Regions from separate parts of the Variovorax sp. V213 genome, predicted to be linked through region 1. Evidence: predicted binding sites of a transcription regulator. Region 1 holds the regulator's gene; the other holds the start of a gene.

What was found. Region 1 encodes HrcA, which represses chaperone genes, less so after heat shock. Its sites were predicted from a motif close to TTAGCACTCNNNNNNNNNGAGTGCTAA; they were not measured.
Region 2: a site for HrcA is predicted at 7,813-7,839, ahead of ACAM55_RS19490 (co-chaperone GroES). Genes of this name have one in related genera too.

The regions. Positions count from the first base shown of each region.
Region 1 is NZ_AP028664.1:858,818-869,077, forward strand. Features, by position in the region: gene ACAM55_RS04170 (dynamin family protein) at 1-1,011, shown strand, start outside; gene mutY (A/G-specific adenine glycosylase) at 1,019-2,086, shown strand; gene rapZ (RNase adapter RapZ) at 2,198-3,073, opposite strand; gene recN (DNA repair protein RecN) at 3,073-4,752, opposite strand; gene ACAM55_RS04190 (NAD kinase) at 4,754-5,665, opposite strand; gene hrcA (heat-inducible transcriptional repressor HrcA) at 5,694-6,701, shown strand; tRNA gene ACAM55_RS04200 (tRNA-Ile) at 6,734-6,810, shown strand; tRNA gene ACAM55_RS04205 (tRNA-Arg) at 6,875-6,951, shown strand; gene ACAM55_RS04210 (hypothetical protein) at 7,103-7,549, shown strand; gene greB (transcription elongation factor GreB) at 7,575-8,144, shown strand; gene ACAM55_RS04220 (bifunctional (p)ppGpp synthetase/guanosine-3',5'-bis(diphosphate) 3'-pyrophosphohydrolase) at 8,166-10,260, opposite strand, start outside.
Region 2 is NZ_AP028664.1:4,091,789-4,102,048, reverse strand. Features, by position in the region: gene dalD (D-arabinitol 4-dehydrogenase) at 1-739, shown strand, start outside; gene ACAM55_RS19520 (L-iditol 2-dehydrogenase) at 736-1,524, shown strand; gene ACAM55_RS19515 (transaldolase family protein) at 1,558-2,229, shown strand; gene ACAM55_RS19510 (carbohydrate kinase) at 2,250-3,218, shown strand; gene ACAM55_RS19505 (AraC family transcriptional regulator) at 3,231-4,169, shown strand; gene xylB (xylulokinase) at 4,214-5,689, shown strand; gene groL (chaperonin GroEL) at 5,758-7,410, opposite strand; gene ACAM55_RS19490 (co-chaperone GroES) at 7,440-7,730, opposite strand; gene ACAM55_RS19485 (DUF3309 family protein) at 8,178-8,336, shown strand; gene ACAM55_RS19480 (hypothetical protein) at 8,407-8,712, shown strand; gene ACAM55_RS19475 (response regulator) at 8,818-9,189, shown strand; gene ACAM55_RS19470 (metal-dependent hydrolase) at 10,150-10,260, opposite strand, start outside.

The sequences.
Region 1 (10,260 bases):
CTGCAGGCAAAAATCCAGCACGACGCGCGACTGCTCGACGCCAGCCGCCTGCCGGCACTCGAAACGCTGCTCGCCGAAGGCGTGCTCGGCAAACGCGAAACCATGCTGCGGCTTGCCGTGGACGCAGGCATGGTGGCGCTGCGGGTCGAGGCCGAGCGCATCCTGAAGGTGCGCCAGCGCGATCTGTCGGAGCAGGCGCTGGAACTGCAGGGCCTGCGCGGCAAGAATATTTCGGTCATCCGCCACATGCGTGGTCGCATCGACCAGGAGCAGACAGAGTTCGAGGGCAGCAACACGCGCATCCTGGCCCTGCGCTCGGTGCAGGGCAAGCTGCTGCGCGAGGTGTACGCCGTGCTCGGCCGCACCGCGCTCAAGGCCGACATGGTGCGGCTTTCGGGCGCGCTCAAGCGCCCGGGCATCAAGCTCAACGTGCGAAAGGTGTACGGCGAAACCTTCGACTCGCTGCGCAACAACCTGCGCGAAGTGCAGGCGACCACGGCCGAGATCCAGTCGATGCTGCACGCCACCTTCCGCCAGCTCAACGCGGAGCAGGGCTTCACCTTGCAGGCACCCGCCGAGCCGGACCTGACCAGCTTCGAACAGGAGCTGAGCCAGATCGAACGCAGCCACATTCACTACCTGGGCGTCGGCAATCTGCTGAAGCTGGCCCAGGCCGATTTTTGCGACAAGCTCGTGCGTGCACTCGCAAGCCGGCTGAGGCTGGTCAACGAAGCCGCAATGACCGAGGTCGAGCGCTGGAGCAAGGGCGCCAGTGCGCAGATCGACGCGCAGCTGAAGGAGCGCCGCCGCAACTTCACCAAACGCATCGAGGCGATCGAGCGCATCCAGAGTGCGGCCGGCAACCTCGACGAGCGCCTGCTTGAGCTATCCGCGCAGGAGAGCAGCCTGGCCGAGTTGCATGTCCGGCTGCAGGAATTCACTTCGATGATCACTCAACAGGGAAGGCCGGTCGCCGCGGCCGCCGCCATCGGCGAACTGCGTGCGGCCTGATCGTCCGGTGTCCACTGCGGCCACGGAACTGCAGGGACCCGCTGCTTTCGCCCAGCGCATCGTCGACTGGCAGCGCAGCCACGGCCGCAGCGAGCTGCCGTGGCAGAACACGCGGGATCCCTACCGCGTCTGGCTGTCGGAGATCATGCTCCAGCAGACCCAGGTCTCGACCGTGCTCGGATATTTCGCGCGCTTTCTCGAACGCTTTCCGGCCGTGTCAGCCCTGGCTGCGGGCACCGAGGACGAGGTGTTCGGCCTCTGGAGCGGCTTGGGCTACTACAGCCGCGCGCGCAACATGCACCGCTGTGCACAGGAGGTGGTGGCCCGCTTCGGCGGCGAGTTTCCGCGCACGGCCGCCGAACTCACGACTTTGCCCGGCATCGGCCGCTCCACCGCGGCAGCGATCGCGGCTTTCTGTTTCGGAGAGCGGGTCGCGATTCTCGACGGCAACGTGAAACGCGTGCTGACGCGCGTGCTCGGCTTTGGCGGCGACATGTCTTCGTCTGCGCAGGAGCGCGCACTGTGGGACCAGGCCACGCAGCTCCTTCCGCCGGCCGAGCAGAAAGAGGCCATCGCGAGCTATACACAAGGGGTGATGGACCTGGGCGCGACGGTCTGCCTCCCGCGCAAGCCGAGCTGCACGATCTGCCCGGTGAACACGACCTGCATGGGGCTGAGAGAGGGGCAGCCCGAGCGCTACCCGGTCAAGACCCGCAAGCTGAAGCGCAGCGCCCAGTCGCTCTGGGCGTTGCTGGCGCGAGATGCAGAAGGCCGTATCTGGCTGGAGAAGCGGCCCGAGAAGGGCATCTGGGCCGGGCTCTATTGCCTGCCGGTGTTTGAAAGCCGCGAAGAGCTGCTTGCCGCGCTGCCCTCGTCCGAGCAGCGCCACGCGCAAGACCTGCAGCCCTTCGTGCACGTGCTGACCCACAAGGACCTGCACCTTCATCCGGTGCTGCTTCGCAGCGGCGGCCAACTGCAGGGCGATGCCGCGCGCTGGGTGGATGCCGAAGAGTGGGGCCGCCTGGGGCTGCCGGCGCCCGTGCGCAAGTTGCTTTTGGAGAGCAGCGCAAGTTAGCGTACTGGCTCCTTCGTGGAACACCGAGGAGCCGGATTTGCCGGGCCTCTGGTGTTGCCCCCGGTAGGGGAGGGAGAAGCGACACGAAGTGCGCGTAACCTGGGGGCGAGCTTAAGTCGCGTCGAGTTCCCGGTGCCGCTTGAGGGCGCCCCAGCGGGTTCCGAATGCGCGCGCCAATTGTTCGACCAGGAATACCGAGCGGTGCTGGCCGCCCGTGCAGCCGATGGCCACGGTCACGTAGCTGCGATGGTCTCGCGCCAGCGCATCGAGCCAACGCGAAAGAAATTGCTCGATGTCGTCGTACATGCGCGCCACGTCCTCGTGCTCGCGCAGCCATTCGACCACCGGCGCATCGCGGCCCGTGAGCGGGCGCAATGCGGGCACGTAGTGCGGATTGGGCAGCATGCGCACGTCGAATACGAAGTCGGCGTCCAGCGGCACGCCGCGCTTGAAGGCGAACGACTCGAACACCAGCGTCAATGCGCTCGGCGGCGCCGAGATCAGGGCCTTGATGTAGCTCTGCAGCTGGGCCGGCCGGATGAGGCTGGTGTCGATCACGTCGGCGCCGTCGCGCAAATCGGCCAGCAGCTCGCGCTCGAGTTCAATGGCCTGAACCAGCGCGCGCTCCTGCTCGGGAGCGTCGGTGCGTCCCTCGAGGCGCGAAAGCGGATGGCGCCGGCGGGTCTCCGAATAACGCCGCAGCAACGCGTCGGTGGTCGCGTCCAGAAAAAGCGATCGCAGCGAGACGCCGTCATTTCGCAAGGCATCGAGTTGCTGCGGGACGATCGGCAGCGACACGCCGCTGCGCACGTCCATCGCAATGGCGACGCGCGTGGCCTGCTGTTCGTGCTGCAGCGCGATGAAAGGGGTCAGCAACTCGGGCGGCAGGTTGTCGACGCAGTAGTAGCCGGCGTCTTCCAGCGCATGTAGCGCCACCGACTTGCCTGAGCCGGACATGCCCGTGATGAGCACCAGGTCGAGGTCCATCACATCGCCGCCGAAGTCTTGTGGCCCAGCATTTCGCGGGCATGCGCCAGCGAAGTCTGCGAAAGCTTCTCGCCGCCGAGCATGCGGGCGATTTCGCGGGCGCGATTGTCGTCGTCGAGCCGCGAAACACCGCTTTCGGTGCGCGGGCCGTCCTGGCCGGCCGCGGTCGTCTGGCGCTTGGCCACCACCAGGTGGTGATCGGCGCAGGCGGCCACTTGCGGCAAATGGGTCACGGCCAGGACCTGGCGGTCGCGGCCAAGCTGTTTCATGAGACGCCCCACGGTCTCGGCCACGGCCCCGCCGACGCCGGCATCGACCTCGTCGAAGATCAGCGTCTGCGCGGCGCCAAGCTGGCTCGTGGTCACCGCGATGGCCAGGGCGATGCGGGAGAGCTCGCCGCCCGAAGCCACCTTGCCGATGGGGCGGGGCGTGCTGCCGGGATGGCCGCTCACGAGAAAGGCAACGTCTTCGAGGCCGGCGCGGCCCGGCTGCGCCAGCGGCTGCAGCGCGACTTCGAAACGGCCGCCTTGCATGCCAAGCCCCTGCATGGCCCGCGTGACCGCCTCGGCCAGGCGCGGTGCCGCTTGCTTGCGCGATTTGGCGAGCGCCTTGGCTTCCTTCATGTAGCCCTGCTCGGCGCTTTGCTCGGCACGCTCCAGCCCTTCGAGGTCGCTTTGCGCATCGAGTGCCTTCAGCTCGGCCTGCCAGCCGGCCAGCAGCGCCGGCAGGTCGCCGGGCGTGCGTTTGTAGCGGCGCGCCAGCGACATCCAGAGCCCCATGCGCTCGTCCAGCTCGGCGAGGCGCTGTGGATCGGCTTCGGCGTCGCGAAGGTACCCGTGCAGCGAATGCGCGGCGTCGGAGGCCTGTGCCACGCTGGAAGCCAGCACCTCGCCAAGGGCGCGGAATTCAGGCTCGATGTGCTCGCAGTTCTGCAGCAGAGTGACGGCGCGAGACAGCGCTGCGAGGGCGCCGCTGTCGTCGTCTTTCAGCGCCTGGCTGGCACCTTGCGCCGCATCGATCAGCGCCTGTGCGTTGGAGACGCGGGCATGGTGGGTCGAGAGCTCTTCCCACTCGCCCTCGGCGGGGGCCAGCTTCATCACCTCGGCAATCTGCCATTGCAGCCGCTCGCGCTCGCGTTGCAGCGAATCTTGCGCCGAGCGCGCGTGGTCGAGCGCGGAGAGTGCTTGCCGCCAGGCTTGCCAGGCCGTGTCCAGCGCATCGGTGCGCACGCCGGCATAGGCGTCGAGCAGGCCGCGCACGGCCTCGGGGCGCGTCAGGCTCTGCCACGCATGCTGGCCGTGGATGTCGAGCAGGCGGTCGCCAAGCTCGCGCAGCTGCGTCGCCGTGGCCGGGCTGCCGTTGATCCAGCCGCGGCTTCGGCCTTGCAGATCGACCGTACGGCGCAGCAGCAGGGCGTCGCCGGTTTCGAATCCGCCTTCGTCGAGCCAGGCTGCAAAGGCCGGATCGGCATCGAACTCGGCGCTGACATCCAGCCGCTCGGCGCCTTCGCGCACCGAGCTCGCGTCGGCGCGGTTGCCGAGCGCCAGCTGAAGCGCGTCGATCAATATCGACTTGCCCGCGCCGGTTTCCCCGGTCAACACCGTAAAGCCGGTGGACAGATCGAGTTCGAGTGATCGCACGATCACGAAGTCGCGCAGTGCGATGCGTCGCAGCGCCATCTCAGGAGCCCCCTTCGTTCCAATGAAGTTTCTTGCGCAGCGTGTCGAAATAGCTCCACCCGCGCGGATGCAGAAAGCGCACCCGGAAGTCGGAGCGGCGCACCACCACGCGATCGCCGATGGCGAGGGACGCCAGCGATTGCATGTCGAAATTGGCGCTGGCGTCGCGCCCGGCCACCAGTTCGATCACGATCTCGTCGGCATCGGGCAGCAGCACCGGGCGGTTCGAGAGCGTGTGCGGTGCGATGGGCACCAGCACCCATCCCGGCACCGCAGGGTGCAGCAGCGGCCCGCCGGCCGACAGCGCATAGGCTGTAGAGCCCGTGGGCGTTGCGATGATCAGGCCGTCGGCGCGCTGGTTGGCCACGAAATGCCGGCCGACAGACACGCGCAGCTCGACCATGCCCGACGTGGCGCCGCGGTTCACCACCACGTCGTTCATTGCCAGCGCGTCGAAAACCGACGCGCCGTCGCGCATGACCTGCGCATGCATGAGGCTGCGGTGGTCTTCCTCGTACTCGCCGGCCAGCATCGGGATCAGCGTGGCCTGGTAGTTGTCGAGCGGAATATCGGTGATGAAGCCGAGCCGCCCGCGGTTGATTCCGATCAGCGGAATGCCGTAGCACGCCAGCTGCCGGCCGATGCCCAGCATGGTTCCGTCGCCTCCCACCACAAGGCCGAGGTCGCAGCGCTGGCCGATTTCATCGACGCTCAGCGATTGGTAGCGGCCGCCGACGTTCGCGTCCGCATCGGCTTCGTCGGCCGCAGACTTTTCTACGAACACCTCGCACCCCTGAGATTCCAGGAATGCTCCGATATCTTCCATGACGCCGTCGCGCGCGTCTGCCTGCGCCCGGGCGCCTGAAGCCTGGTATTTGCCGATCAGCGCAACGTGACGAAAGCGGGAAGTCATCTACAAATTACAACACTAAAATCTTGCAATGCTGGACGACCGTGCCAAGTTGCTCCTCAAGACGCTCGTCGAGCGTTACATCGCCGAAGGCCAGCCGGTCGGGTCGCGGACTTTGTCGCGCGCGCCCGGGTTGGACCTGTCCCCCGCGACCATCCGCAACGTGATGTCGGACCTGGAGTCGCTGGGGCTGATTGCCAGCCCGCACACCTCGGCCGGACGCATTCCCACCGCTCGCGGCTATCGGCTTTTCGTCGACACCATGCTCACGGCGCAGCGCGAGCAGATGAGCGCACCGAGCCTTGCTCCCGACCAGCCGCAGAAGGTGATCGCCAACGCGGCCAACCTGCTGTCCAACCTGTCGCAGTTCGTCGGCGTTGTCATGGCGCCGCGGCGCGCCTCGGTGTTCAAGCAGATCGAATTCCTGAAGCTTTCGGACCGGCGGCTGCTGGTGATCATCGTCTCGCCCGACGGCGACGTGCAGAACCGGGTGATCTTTCCGGAGGCCGACTATTCGCAGTCGCAGTTGGTGGAGGCATCGAACTACATCAATGCCCACTATGCGGGCCTGACCATCGAGCAGGTGCGCGACCGGCTCCAATCCGAAGTCGAAAAATTGCGCGGCGAGATTGCAGCGCTCATGCAGGCGGCAGTGAATGTCAGCTCCGAGGTGCTCACCGAGGCGCAAGAAGACGACGTCGTGATTTCCGGCGAGCGCAACCTGCTCTCCGTGACTGATTTTTCGAGCGACATGGGACAGTTGCGCCGTGCTTTCGAGCTGTTCGAGCAAAAGGCACAACTGATGCGGCTGCTCGACGTGTCGAGCAAGGCAGAAGGTGTTCGCATTTTCATCGGCGGCGAGAGCCAGGTGGTGCCGTTCGAGGAGCTTTCCATCGTCAGCGCCAACTACGAAGTCGACGGGCAGGTGGTGGGCACCCTCGGCGTCATCGGGCCGACGCGAATGCCCTACGAGCGCATGATCCAGATCGTCGACATCACCTCCCGGCTGGTCAGCAATGCGCTGAGCCACCGCAAGTAGGCAGCGCCGCGAATAGAATCATGGCCTCTCGTGGGCCGTTAGCTCAGTTGGTTAGAGCAGCGGACTCATAATCCGTTGGTCGATGGTTCAAGCCCATCACGGCCTACCACTTGGCATTCATTTTCTGACTTGGTTCGCCGGGGGCAAAAATGGATGCTATAATCGATAGCTGTGCGGCTGTAGCTCAGTTGGATAGAGTACTTGGCTACGAACCAAGGGGTCGTGGGTTCAATTCCTGCCAGCCGCACCACTCTCTTGAATGGCCTGGAAGATTTAGATCTTCCAGGCCATTTTCTTTTGGGTAATCGCAGCCGGTGCCGCCGTGGTCAAGGCGCGAAGAGAAGGCACGCTCATGCGCCTGGGGCTAAAGTTCAGCCCAGTCATACAACGCGCAACGCACCATGAGCATTTCGGCAAAGCGGCTTGCACTCCAATTCCTCATGCTGTCTTCGGCAGCAGGCGCGGCATCGGCAGGAACCATCACCTGCGTCCCGGGCGCAAGCAGCGGACCGGCGTTGCCTTTCAACTGGGTGCGCCGAATTTCAATCGACGAGCACTCTCGCACTGTCAACCTCGACGTCGTGCGTTCCCGAACAAAAGACACGGAAACCATGGGCAAGATGAGGGCCGATCTGGTGGGCATGGACGAGAGCCAGTCTGGGGAACCGGTTTATGTTTTCAACTCCATTCCCACGGTCGGAACCGAGGTCACGCACCTTTTCAAGCTGTTCAAGGCGAGCGAGTGGCGCCTTGTCAGCGCCGGCGTTGCTTTCGCGAACAAGGTGCCTGCGCTGAGGGCGGTCGAGCAAAGCGTGGTCTTCGACTGCAAGCGCTCGGACCTGGGTTGAGAAAAGCAGCTTGGGAGCTTCTATCGTGAGCAAAGCATTCACCAAGGAAACCGACGCTGACGGCGACGACGATGGCGGCGACAGCACCGCCCCCGCATTGCCCAGCGGCAGCAAGAACTACATGACGCCTGCCGGCTATGCCCGGCTGCGCGACGAATTGCTCCAGTTGATGGACGAAGAGCGCCCCAAAGTGGTGGAGGCCGTGCATTGGGCTGCCAAGAACGGCGATCGCTCGGAGAACGGCGACTATCTCTACGGCAAGAAACGCCTCAGGGAAATCGATAGGCGCATTCGCTTTCTCACCAAGCGGCTCGAGATCGCGGAGGTCACCGATCCCTCGGTGCACCACGGCAGCGATCAGGTTTTCTTTGGTGCCACGGTTCGCTATGTCGACGAGACTGGCGACGAGCGCAGCGTGACGATCCTGGGCATCGATGAAGCCGACAGCGCCAAGTCGCAGGTCAGCTGGATTTCCCCGATCGCGCGGGCGTTGCTCAAGTCACGCGAGGGCGACGTGGTGAAGCTCGTCACGCCGGGCGGCGCGCACGAGGTCGAGTTGCTGCAGGTCAGCTATCCGGCTCCTGATCCGGCATAGCCATTCAACCCTACGGTTTTTTCAGGCCGCGGGTACCGTGCGCGCGGCGGTCAGCACCGAAGCGGTACGCCGCGCAGCGCGCAATACGGCGTCGAGGTGGGTGCGGTCGCGCACGGCAATCACGAAGCGCAGGTCGGTCGAATCCTGCGGCGTTTCGTCGGCCATTTCGACATGCGTGATGTCGGCTTCGGCGTCCGCCAGGGTCGCGGCCACGCGGGCTAGCACACCCTTGTCGTTGCGCACAGTGATGACCACGCCGGTCTCGAAGGCGCGGGTCGGTTCGTCCGCCCATTCGACCGCGAAGAAGCGTTCGCTGTCCTTGTGACGCAGGCGCTGGCCGACACCGCAACTTTCGGTGTGCACCACCAGGCCTTCGCCATGCCCGAGGTAGCCGACGATCTCGTCGCCGGGGATGGGCCGGCAGCACAGCGCAAAGCGGACCGACGAGTTCTCGCTGCCGTCCAGCGTGACGGCGCCCTGCGAGATGGTTTCGTGCGAAATGAAGCGTTCGCGGCTCAGCAGCAGCGCATCCGGCCGCTCGCCCAACTCGGACAGCATGGCCACCAGGCGCTTTGCCACGATGCTGGCAATCCGCTTGCCCAGGCCGATGTCGGTCAGCAGTTCGGCGCGGGTGCGGTTGCCGGTGAAGCGCAGCAGCTTTTCCCACAGCGCCTCGTGTTCGTCGTCGTCGGCCGGCAGCTTGCTGAGGCCTTCGGCGCGCAGTGCCTGGGCCAGCAGCTTTTCGCCCAGGCCTTCAGATTCGGCATGGGCCAGTGTCTTCAGGTAATGGCGGATCTTGGAGCGCGCCCGCCCGGTTCGCACGAAGCCGAGCCAGGCTGGGTTGGGCGTCGACACGGGGGCTGTAATGACCTCGACCACGTCGCCGTTCTTGAGCTCGGTGCGCAGCGGCACCTGGTCGCCGTTGATGCGGGCGGCCGAGGTGTGGTCGCCGATGTTGCTGTGGATGGCGTAGGCGAAGTCGACCACCGTGGCGCCGCGCGGCAAGGCCAGAATCTGGCTCTTTGGCGTGAAAACATACACCGCATCCGGAAAGAGGTCGACCTTGACGTGGTCCCAGAACTCGGCGGCATCGCGGGTTTCGTCCTGGATGTCGAGCAGCGACTGCAGCCACTTGGTGCCGAGCCTGTCGTTGCCGGCCGCATTCGGCTCCGCGGCCTTGTAGAGCCAGTGTGCCGCGACGCCCGATTCGGCCACCACGTGCATGGCCTCGGTGCGCAGCTGAAACTCCACGTTCACGCCGGCTGGGCCCACCAGCGTGGTGTGCAGCGACTGGTAGCCGTTGAGCTTGGCAATGGCGATGTGGTCCTTGAACTTGCCCGGCAGCGGCTTGTACATCTGGTGCAGGATGCCCAGGCCGGTGTAGCAGGCGATCACGTTCGGCACGATCAGGCGAAAGCCGTAGATGTCGGTCACCTGGGCAAAGCTCAGGTGTTTTTCTTCCATCTTGCGGTAGATCGAATAGAGCGTTTTTTCGCGTCCCGCAATGCGCAGCGTCATGTTGGCGTTGGCAAAAGCGGTCTCGACCTCGCGCTGCACCTTGTGGATCAGGTCGCGGCGGCGCCCCCGTGCCTTGGCCACGGCCTTCGACAGGGTGGCGTAGCGCCAGGGCTTCAAGTGCCGGAACGACAGCTCCTGCAGTTCGCGATAGGTCTGGTTCAGCCCCAGCCGATGCGCGATGGGCGCGTAGATTTCGAGCGTTTCGCGCGAAATGCGGGCCCATTTTTCACGCGGCGCATCGTCGAGCGTGCGCATGTTGTGCGTGCGATCGGCCAGCTTGACCAGAATGACGCGCACGTCGCGCGCCATGGCCAGCAGCATCTTGCGGAACGATTCGGCCTGATTCTCTTCGCGGGTATTGAACTGCAGCTTGTCCAGCTTGGTGAGCCCGTCGACCAGCTCGGCCACCGGGGCTCCAAAGCGCTCGATCAGTTCCGGCTTGGTGACCCCGCAATCCTCGATGGCATCGTGCAGCAGGGCGGCCATCAGCGCCTGGGCGTCGAGCTTCCATTCGGCGCATTGCGCCGCCACGGCAATGGGATGGGTGATGTACGGTTCGCCGCTGTTGCGCAGCTGGCCCAGGTGGGCCTCGTCGGCA
Region 2 (10,260 bases), 2.1 Mb from region 1:
GCGTGCTCGGGTACAGGCTGCCACCGGGCGCGACGATGCGGCCGCGATCACGGGCGAGAGCTTCATCCAATGGGTGATCGAGGACAACTTCGCGGCCGGGCGCCCCGACTGGGGCCGCGTGGGCGTGGAACTGGTCGATTCGGTGCAGCCCTATGAGGAAGCCAAGATCCGCATCCTCAACGCCACGCACAGCTGCATTGCCTGGGCCGGCACGCTGGCCGGGCTGGGCTTCATCCACGAAGGCACGCACCACGCGGCGATCCGCAAGATGGCCTACGACTACGTGACCGACGACGTGATCCCGTGCCTCAGCCCAAGCCCGATCGACCTTGCGGCCTATCGGGACGTGGTGCTCGACCGCTTCGGCAACCCCGCGATCCGCGACACCAACCAGCGCGTGGCGGCGGATGGCTTTTCGAAGATTCCGGGTTTCATTGCGCCCACGGTGCGCGAGCGGCTCGCCGCGGGGCAGCCGATCGACAGCGTCGCGATGCTGCCAGCGCTTTTCCTGGCCTTCCTGCAACTCTGGCATCGCGGGGCATTGCCCTATGCCTACCAGGACCAGGGTGTGGACGAGGCCGTGGCGCACGCCATCTGCGACGCCGCCGATCCGGTGCTCGCGCTGTGTTCGGACGCCGGACTGTGGGGGCCCATCGCGGGCGATGCGCGACTGATCGACGCCGTGCGCGGCGCGAGCGGGCGTGTGGCAAATTTTGTGAATCCAGGAGCAACGATATGAGCGAACGTCTGAAGAACCGCCACGTGCTGCTGACCGGCGCCGGTGGCGGCATCGGTCTGGCCGTGGCCGAGGCCTGTATTGCGGAGGGTGCGCGCTGCAGCGTGGTCGACCGCGCGGTGGCGGCACCCGAGGCGGTGCGGGCGCTGCAGCAGCAACACCCCGACAAGCTCGCCTACATCGCGGCCGACGTGACCGACACGCAGGCCATTGCGCACATGCTGGCCGAGGCGCAGGTCGCTTTCGGCCCCATCCATACGCTGTTCAACAACGCCGCCGTGTTCGACCTCGCGCCGCTGCTCGACAGCGACGAGGCCTCGTTCGACAGGCTCTTTGCCGTCAACGTGAAGGGCATGTTCTTCGTGATGCAGGCCGTGCTGCGCCACATGGTCGAGGCCGGCACGCAGGGCGCGTCGGTCATCAACATGGCTTCGCAGGCGGGCCGGCGCGGCGAGGCGCTGGTGTCGCACTACTGCGCGACCAAGGCCGCGGTCATCAGCTATACCCAGAGTGCGGCGCTGGCCATGGCGCCGCACGGCATTCGCGTCAACGGCATTGCACCTGGTGTGGTCGACACGCCGATGTGGGACCATGTCGACAGCCTGTTCGCCAAGGCCGAAGGGCTGGCGCCCGGAGAGAAGAAGCGCCGCGTGGGCCTGGAGGTACCGCTCGGCCGAATGGGCGTGCCGGCGGATGTCGCAGGCGCGGCGGTCTTTCTTGCCAGCGACGAGGCGCGCTACATCACGGCGCAGACCTTGAATGTCGATGGCGGCAATGTCATGAGTTGAAATGAAGGCCTGCTTCTTTCCGGCGCGCAATCCATGAACGAAGATTTCCATCTGTACCTCGACAGCGCCGATCTGGCTGAATTGCAGGCCTGCCTGCCGCATCCGGTGGTGCACGGCGTGACAACCAACCCGACGTTGCTGCAGCGCGCGGGCATCGGCCGCGGTGAAGTGCCCGGCTTGCTGAAACGCTGCATCGATCTGGGCGCACGGCAGGTGCAGGCGCAGGTGTATTCGAGCGAGGTCGGCGGCATGCTCGAAGACGCGCAGGCTTTGCTGTCGCACTTCGACCCGGGCCAGCTGGTCGTGAAGATTCCCGCCACGCGCCAGGGCCTCGATGCCGGCGCGCGGCTCATTGCGCAGGGCGTACCCGTCACGTGGACTGCCGTCTATGCCCCCGAGCAGGCGCACTTTGCAGCACAGCTGGGCGCGGCGTATGCGGCGCCTTACCTGGGACGGCTCGAAGATGCCGGCATCGACGGGCTGGCGCTGATCGCGCAGATGCAGGGCCTGGTGGCGCAGCGGCCTTCGTCCGGCACGCGCCTCCTGGTGGCGAGCATCCGCTCGCGCGAGGCCTATCTTTCGTTGCTGGGGTTGGGCGTGGGGGCAATCACGATTCCGCCGCGCCTGTTTGCCGAACTGCTCGATCATCCCGCCACGCTGGCCGCCGAGCGCGGTTTCCTGGCCGACGCGCGCGCCTTGTCCTGAAAGAAGAGAATCCGAGAACCATGCGCATTGCACTCACGGGCGAAGCCCTGATCGATTTCACCGCCAGCGAGGCTGGCACGCTGGCCTTCCTGGGCCACGAGGGCGGCTCGCCGCTCAATACCGCCGTTGCCTGCGCGCGCCTCGGCCAGCCCACCGGTTTTCTCACCCAGCTGTCGACCGACCTGTTCGGCGAGCGGCTGATGCGTTTTCTCGAGCGCAACGGCGTGGACACCAGCTTCATCCTGCGCAGCAACGCGCCCTCGACCCTGGCCTTTGTCGAGCGGACGCCGCAGACCAACCGCTATGCGTTCTACACGCGCGGCAGCGCCGACGCGACCTGGGCGCCCGAGCCGCTGCCCCAGTTGCCGGCGGACTGCCGCTTCCTTCATTTCGGTTCCATCTCGCTGCTGCAGGAGCCGGCGGCCACGCGCATCGCCGAACTGGTCACGGCCAACGCGGGGCGGCGCGTGATCGTGTTCGACCCCAACGTGCGGCCGAGCCTGATTTCCTACATGGCGGAGTACCGCGTGCGCATCATGGACTGGTTTGCAATGGCCGACCTGGTCAAGCTCAGCGACGAGGATGCCGAACTGCTGGCACCGGGCCAGCCGGTCGACGAACTGGCGGCGCAGTGCCTGCGAGCCGGCGCGCATGCGGTGATCGTCACGCGCGGCGGCGCGGGCGCCACGCTCTGGAGGACGGGGCACGACCCGCTCACCGTGGCGGCGCCGCGCGTCGAGGTGGTCGACACCATCGGTGCGGGCGACACCTTCACGGCGGGCCTTTCGGTGGCGCTGCTCGCGCACGGTGTCGAGCACCCGGCCCAGCTCGGCCAGCTGGCGGATGAAGCCTGGCGCCAGGTGATGCGCTTCGCCGCCACGGCGGCCGCCCTGAACTGCACCCGCGAAGGGGCCGATCCACCCACGCTCGAAGCGGTTCGCGCCGCGCTGGCGCAGGAAGACAATGGAGCCGTCGCTTCCCGGTCCTGACCCCGTGCTGCCATGACCACGTCCACACGCAAACGCTCGATTCCACGTCAGCGCCAACCTGAGCTCGAACGCGACATTGCGCGCTCGCCGTCGCTGGGCTACGAGGCCCCTGAAACCGGCCTGGTGCGCTGTCTGGCGCACGGCTTCCCGAGCCCGCTGGTGCGCTGGCACTTTCATGAAGACTACGAGCTGCACCTGATCACCGAGACCTCGGGCAAGGCCTTCATCGGCGACTGGATCGGGCCGTTCCAGCCCGGGCACCTGGTGCTCTGCGGGCCACGGCTGCCGCACAACTGGATCTCGCTCGATGTGCCCGAAGGCGGCGCCGCGGGGCGCGACCGGGTGATCCAGTTTCGCCACGAGCCCATCGAACGCGCGGCGGCCGAGATTCCTGAGTTGCGCGAGGTGATGCAGCTGTTCGAACGGGCGCGGCACGGCATCGAGTTCTTCGGCATGTCGCAGCAGGCGCAAACGCACTGGGACAACATCAAGGCCGCGCGCGGCACGCGCCGGCTCGGCCTGTTCCTCGAGTTCATGGCCGACCTGGCGCAATGCACCGACTACCGGCTGCTGTCGAGTGTGCAGATGCAGGGGGCACACGGCGCCGATGGCGATGCGCAGGTCGACCAGATCAACGGCATCGTCAACCGCATCACCGCCAACCTGGCAGAGTCCATCTCGATGTCCGACGTGGCGGCCGAGCTCGGCATGAGCGAGAGCCGCTTCAGCCGCTTCTTCCGGCGCTCCACGGGCAACAGCTTTACCGACTTCGTCAACCGCGTGCGCATCAACAGCGCCTGTCATCTGCTGATGCAGACCGACCACTACGTGACCGACATCTGCTATCAGGTCGGCTTCAACAACGTCGCCAACTTCAATCGGCGTTTCCTCGAAATCAAGGGCATGACCCCGAGCGAGTTCCGGCGCCAGGCCGACACGCGCTTCGGCTGAGGTCGAGACGCCCCGCTTTCAAGGCGCAATCAGGGAGCACCATCTTGTACCTGGGACTCGACCTCGGCACGTCCGAGCTCAAGGCGCTGCTGCTCGCCGACGACCACCGCATCGTCGGCGTGGCACGCGCACCGCTCACGGTCGATCGGCCGCAACCGCTCTGGTCGGAGCAGGCGCCGAGCCAGTGGTGGCAGGCTTTGGAGCAGGTCATGGCGCAGCTGCGGGAGACGCACTCCCACGCGCTGTCGGCCGTGCGTGCCATCGGCCTGTCGGGCCAGATGCACGGCGCCACGCTGCTCGATGCGGCGGGCGAGGTGCTGCGGCCCGCCATCCTCTGGAACGACGGGCGCAGCGGCGCGCAGTGCGAGGCGCTCACGCGCGCCGTGCCACGCCTGGGCGAGATCGCGGGCAACATCGCGATGCCTGGCTTCACCGCGCCCAAGCTGCTGTGGGTGCGCGAGCACGAGCCTGAAATCTTCAACCGCACGGCGCGCGTGCTGCTGCCGAAAGACTGGCTGCGCTTCATGCTCAGCGGTGAGGCCGTCAGCGAGATGTCCGATGCGGCCGGCACGCTGTGGCTCGACGTCGGCGCGCGCGACTGGTCCGACGAGCTGCTCGCGGCCACGGGGCTCACGCGCGACCACATGCCGCGGCTGGTGGAGGGCAGCGAGGTGTCGGCGCAGCTCAAACCCGAGTTGGCTGCGCGCTGGGGCGTCGGAAGCGGGACTGTGCTGATTGCGGGCGGCGCGGGCGACAACGCCGCCAGCGCCGTCGGCATGGGCTTGGTGGAACCCGGGCAGGGCTTCGTCTCGCTCGGCACCTCGGGCGTGGTGTTCGTCTCGACCGACCGCTTTCTGCCGAACCCCGCGCAGGCGATGCATGCGTTTTGCCACGCGCTGCCGAAGCGCTGGCACCAGATGTCGGTGATGCTCTCGGCCGCAAGCGCGGTGAGCTGGGCCGCCAAGGCGTTCAAGTTCACCGACGAGGCCGCGCTGCTCGAAGCGGCGGCGTCGGTCGAGCCCGCGCAACGCGAGCTGTGCCCGTTGTTCCTGCCGTACCTGTCGGGTGAGCGCTCGCCGCACAACAACCCCAATGCGCAGGGCGTGCTGTTCGGATTGACGCATGCGCAGGGACCGGCGGAAATCGCCTATGCCGTGGTCGAAGGCGTGAGCTTCGGACTGCGCGACGGCTTCGACACCTTGCGCCTGCCCGCTGACATGCCGCTGCGCGAAGTCGCGCTGGTTGGCGGCGGTGCGCGCAGTGTGTGGTGGGGCCAATTGCTGGCCGACATCTTCCAGGTGCCGCTCACGCTGTACGCGGGCAGCGAGATGGGTGGGGCACTCGGCGCAGCGCGCCTTGCGTGGCTGGCCGACGGTGGCACCGTGGCCGAGGTATGTACGCTGCCACCGGTCAAGCAGCAGTTGACGCCTTCGTCCGAAGGAGGCGAGGGTCACAAGGCGCGCCATGCGCGGTTCCAGGTGCTCTACATGGCGCTGCGCGACCAGTTTCGATCAACGTAGCGCGCAATGAAAAAGGGCCGCTTGCGCGGCCCCTTTCGTTTTGGTGAGCAGTAGAGCTCAGCCGGGCATTACATGCCCATGCCGCCCATGCCGCCCATGCCACCCATGTCGGGCATGCCGCCGCCGGCACCGGCTTCATCCTTCGGTGCGTCTGCGACCATGGCTTCGGTCGTCAGCAGCAGCGAGGACACCGATGCTGCGTTCTGCAGCGCGGTACGGGTGACCTTCGTCGGGTCCAGGATGCCCAGTTCGAGCATGTCGCCGTACGTGTCGTTGGCAGCGTTGAAGCCGTAGTTGCCCTTGCCGGCCAGCACAGCGTTCACGACCACCGAGGCTTCGCCGCCGGCGTTGTTCACGATTTCGCGCAGGGGGGCTTCGATCGCCTTGAGCACCAGCTTGATGCCGGCGTCCTGGTCGGCGTTTTCGCCCTTGATCGAGTCGCCCACGGCTTGCTTGGCACGCAGCAGAGCCACGCCGCCACCAGCAACCACGCCTTCTTCCACTGCAGCGCGGGTGGCGTGCAGGGCGTCTTCGACGCGAGCCTTCTTTTCCTTCATTTCGACTTCGGTGGCAGCGCCGACCTTGATCACTGCAACGCCGCCGGCCAGCTTGGCCACGCGCTCTTGCAGCTTTTCACGGTCGTAGTCGCTCGTGGCTTCTTCGATCTGCACGCGCACTTGCTTCACGCGGGCTTCGATGTCGGCCGCAGCGCCCGAACCGTCGATGATGATGGTGTTTTCCTTGCCCACTTCGATGCGCTTGGCTTGGCCGAGGTCGGCCAGCGTCACCTTTTCGAGCGTCAGGCCCACTTCTTCAGCGATGACCTTGCCGCCCGTCAGGATGGCGATGTCTTCGAGCATGGCCTTGCGGCGGTCGCCGAAGCCAGGTGCCTTGACAGCCACGACCTTCAGGATGCCGCGGATCGTGTTCACGACCAGGGTAGCCAGGGCTTCGCCTTCGACTTCTTCGGCAATGATCAGGAGCGGACGGCCAGCCTTGGCGACTTGTTCCAGCGTGGGGAGCAGGTCGCGGATGTTGCTGATCTTCTTGTCGAACAGCAGCACGAAGGGGTTGTCGAGCAACGCCGATTGCTTCTCGGGGTTGTTGATGAAGTAGGGCGACAGGTAGCCGCGGTCGAACTGCATGCCTTCGACGACGTCGAGTTCGCTGTCCAGCGACTTGCCGTCTTCGACGGTGATCACGCCTTCCTTGCCGACCTTGTCCATTGCGTCAGCGATGAGCTGGCCGATGGTTTCGTCGCTGTTGGCCGAGATCGAGCCGACTTGAGCGATTTCCTTCGACGTGGTGGTGGGCTTCGAAGCCTTCTTCAGCTCGGCGACCAGGGCCGTGACAGCCTTGTCGATGCCGCGCTTCAGGTCCATCGGGTTCATGCCGGCCGCGACCAGCTTGAAACCTTCGCGAACGATGGCTTGTGCCAGCACGGTCGCGGTGGTGGTGCCGTCACCGGCGTTGTCCGAAGTCTTGGAGGCCACTTCCTTCACGAGCTGGGCGCCCATGTTCTGGAGCTTGTCCTTGAGTTCGATTTCCTTGGCGACCGACACACCGTCCTTGGTGACGGTGGGGGCGCCGAACGAGCGCTCGAGCACCACGTTGCGGCCCTTGGGGCCCAGGGTTACCTTGACCGCGTTGGCCAGGATGTTGACACCCTCGACCATGCGTGCGCGGGCTTCTCCGCCGAAGACGACGTCTTTTGCTGCCATGTTGATTTACTCCGAATGGGATGGATTGATTACTTCTCGACGACCGCGAACAGGTCGTCTTCCTTCATGACGAGCAATTCGTCACCGTCGACCTTGACGGTCTGGCCGCTGTACTTGCCGAACAGGACACGGTCGCCGACCTTGACGGTCAGTGCGGTCAGGTCGCCCTTGTCGGTGCGCTTGCCCGGGCCCACGGCCAGGACTTCACCCTGATCGGGCTTTTCGGCGGCTGCGTCGGGAATGACGATGCCGGAGGCAGTCTTGGTTTCGCTGTCAATACGCTTGACGATCACGCGATCGGCCAAAGGACGAAGTTTCATTGCATCTCCTGGATAAGAAACGGGGTTGTTGTCGGGCGCCGGACCTGAGGCCGGCGGCCCATCGACTGGAAGCGAGGCCTTGTTAGCACTCATCAGCAGCGAGTGCTAATCATAAGGGCAATCGGCGGACTTTCAAGGTCCGGGGGGCGGGTGCTGTCGGTTCTTCTCAGCTGACTCGGAACTGCACGCGCCATTGGGCTTTCCTCGTCAGAATGATTTTACCCGGATAAAAATAAGAAATCCTCGTCGCCACGGACCGAGTTCGTGGCCGCCTGGCGGGACGCACAGCGGGCTGATTGCTTGCCACCCTGGCGATCTCACGGTGCTCGATCGCAGCGGCCTGGAAGCGGCAACCAGGCAAGCGCATTCCCGGTTTGTTCGATAGCGAACAGACTGGGATGCGCTGCCTTGGTAACTTGATATCAAGCAAGCACCTAGGAGTGAATCATGAGCATTGGCACCATTCTTCTGATCATCCTGATCCTCGTTCTGATCGGGGCATTTCCGTCATGGCCGCACAGCCGCAGCTGGGGATACGGCCCGAGCGGAGTTCTCGGCGTCGTCGTGCTCGTACTGATCGTCTTGTTGTTGACGGGACGCCTCTAGGCACTGCGGTGCAAGCGAGTTCATCAACCGGCGATGTCCGCCTGTATCGACGCGAGGATCTGCAATGCCCATGCAATTGCTCGAGCGGCTTTGCACCGCAGAGATGCCCATGACGGTTGACGCGCATGAGGACATCGAGAAGTGTGACTTGCTGCGCGCTGCAAGGCTGATAGAGGCAGATCTTCCGCCGTTCATGCACTACCTGGGGCGAACAACCTACTCCGGTCACGCCACGGTGATGCGGGTGACGGCCAGGGGTGAAGCGGCCTTGAAGATGCGTGCTTGTTCCCTGTTGAACTCGATGCCATGCTCTGCGGATCTGGCGGCGTCGGACGCACGATACGGGACGGGCTTGGCTGCTGCGCCAACAAGCTGACGCGCTGTCCACCTACAACAGGGCTGTCTCCAAAGCACGACCTTCTACAAAGCGTTGGCAATGCGCCCCGCATTCGATGCCGATATCCGCAGGAGGCTCCCCAGAATGACGCTTGCCGTTTTTATTGTGGAAGACGAGCCACTGATCCAAGACAGCCTCAAGGTTGTGCTCGAGGGCTACTTGCAGGCAGAGGTCGTAGGGACTGCGCTCTCCGAGGCCGAAGCTGTGGCCTGGCTCCAGGCGAATGAAGAGGCATGGCAGCTCCTCGTCGTGGATCTGTTGCTGAAACAGGGAACAGGACTCGGCGTGTTGGCCGCCCTTTCAGCGCTCGGCAGGAAGAGAGGGATCGTGGTGGCGCTGACCAATGCGGCTTCTCCAGACAACCGTGCGGAGTGCATTCGTCTGGGTGCCGATGCGGTCTTCGACAAGGCAGCAGAGGTCAACGAGTTCCTCGCCTATTGTGCTGCCCAGCATTGACTGGCGCGTGGACGCCACCCGGATCCCGCGCGACAACTTTTGCTGGAGGACGATAGACCCCCACATGCCATCCCAAGGTGAGAGGGGCATTCCCATGGGCGTAGTGCCCCAGGCGCGGATGGTTATTTGTATCCCTTCGTACAAGGTCGCACTCCGTCCGCCTACAGCCAGCTGCCGTAGGCAATGAAAAATCCCCTCCATCATGGAACTGGAAGACTCAGATCAACATGGATTGGCGGCCCAGGCTGCCGAATGGCGCCGACGAGCACTCCGTGGCGATCGAGATGCCCGAGGCATCGCCCACGCGCTCGAAGTGGAAGTCCGGCGGCTTCGCGGCAGTACTCCTGCCATGAGTCACGAACTGGACACTCGCCCTCTCGCTATTTGGGACTCTGCTCGGCCCTGGTGGAAGCGTTGGTAAGGCAGTCCGATCAGCCATTGCACTCCCTTGTTTTTGAAAGAAGGCATCACGCTGCGTAGCCGCAGGTGTTCGGCGGGTCGACCGCCAAGCGCTTGCCGGGAAGCCGCATCGGGACATGAATTGCGCGCATGGTGGCGGGGGCCGGCCTCCGTCGGCGGGTCCGCTTTGAACACCCCCCGGACGGACGCTCACGCTGAGGGAAGCGTCCCCGTGGTTCCCGATAGCGAGCGGAGCATTCTCAGGCGTTCCTGAGTGGCTCTCAGGACGGATTCGGAAGACCAGGGCGGCGGTGCAGTGGCATGGTCTTCCATCTCGGTGCAGAGAGTTTCGTCCAGTACCGGCATCAGGCCGTTCATCAGCCTTGTCTCGGCTGCAAGCACGACAGCGCGGTGCAGTGCGCTTGGCAGGACGCGTCCATTCAGATAGTCAAGGACGAGAGCCTCGGCAGCAAACAAGGAAAGTGACATGGTTCGGACCTATCGGACATGACGCCACAGTAGCGGTGGCCGCCGTCGATGTCTGTACGATACCGCGCCTATTCAGCGAAAAGCTTTCGGTCGCCACGCGAGAAAGCCAAGCACACCCGCCGTCATTCGCCCGAACGACGGCAGGCCCTGCACGAGGAAGGCGCCAGTGTCGCGCGCGAGGCG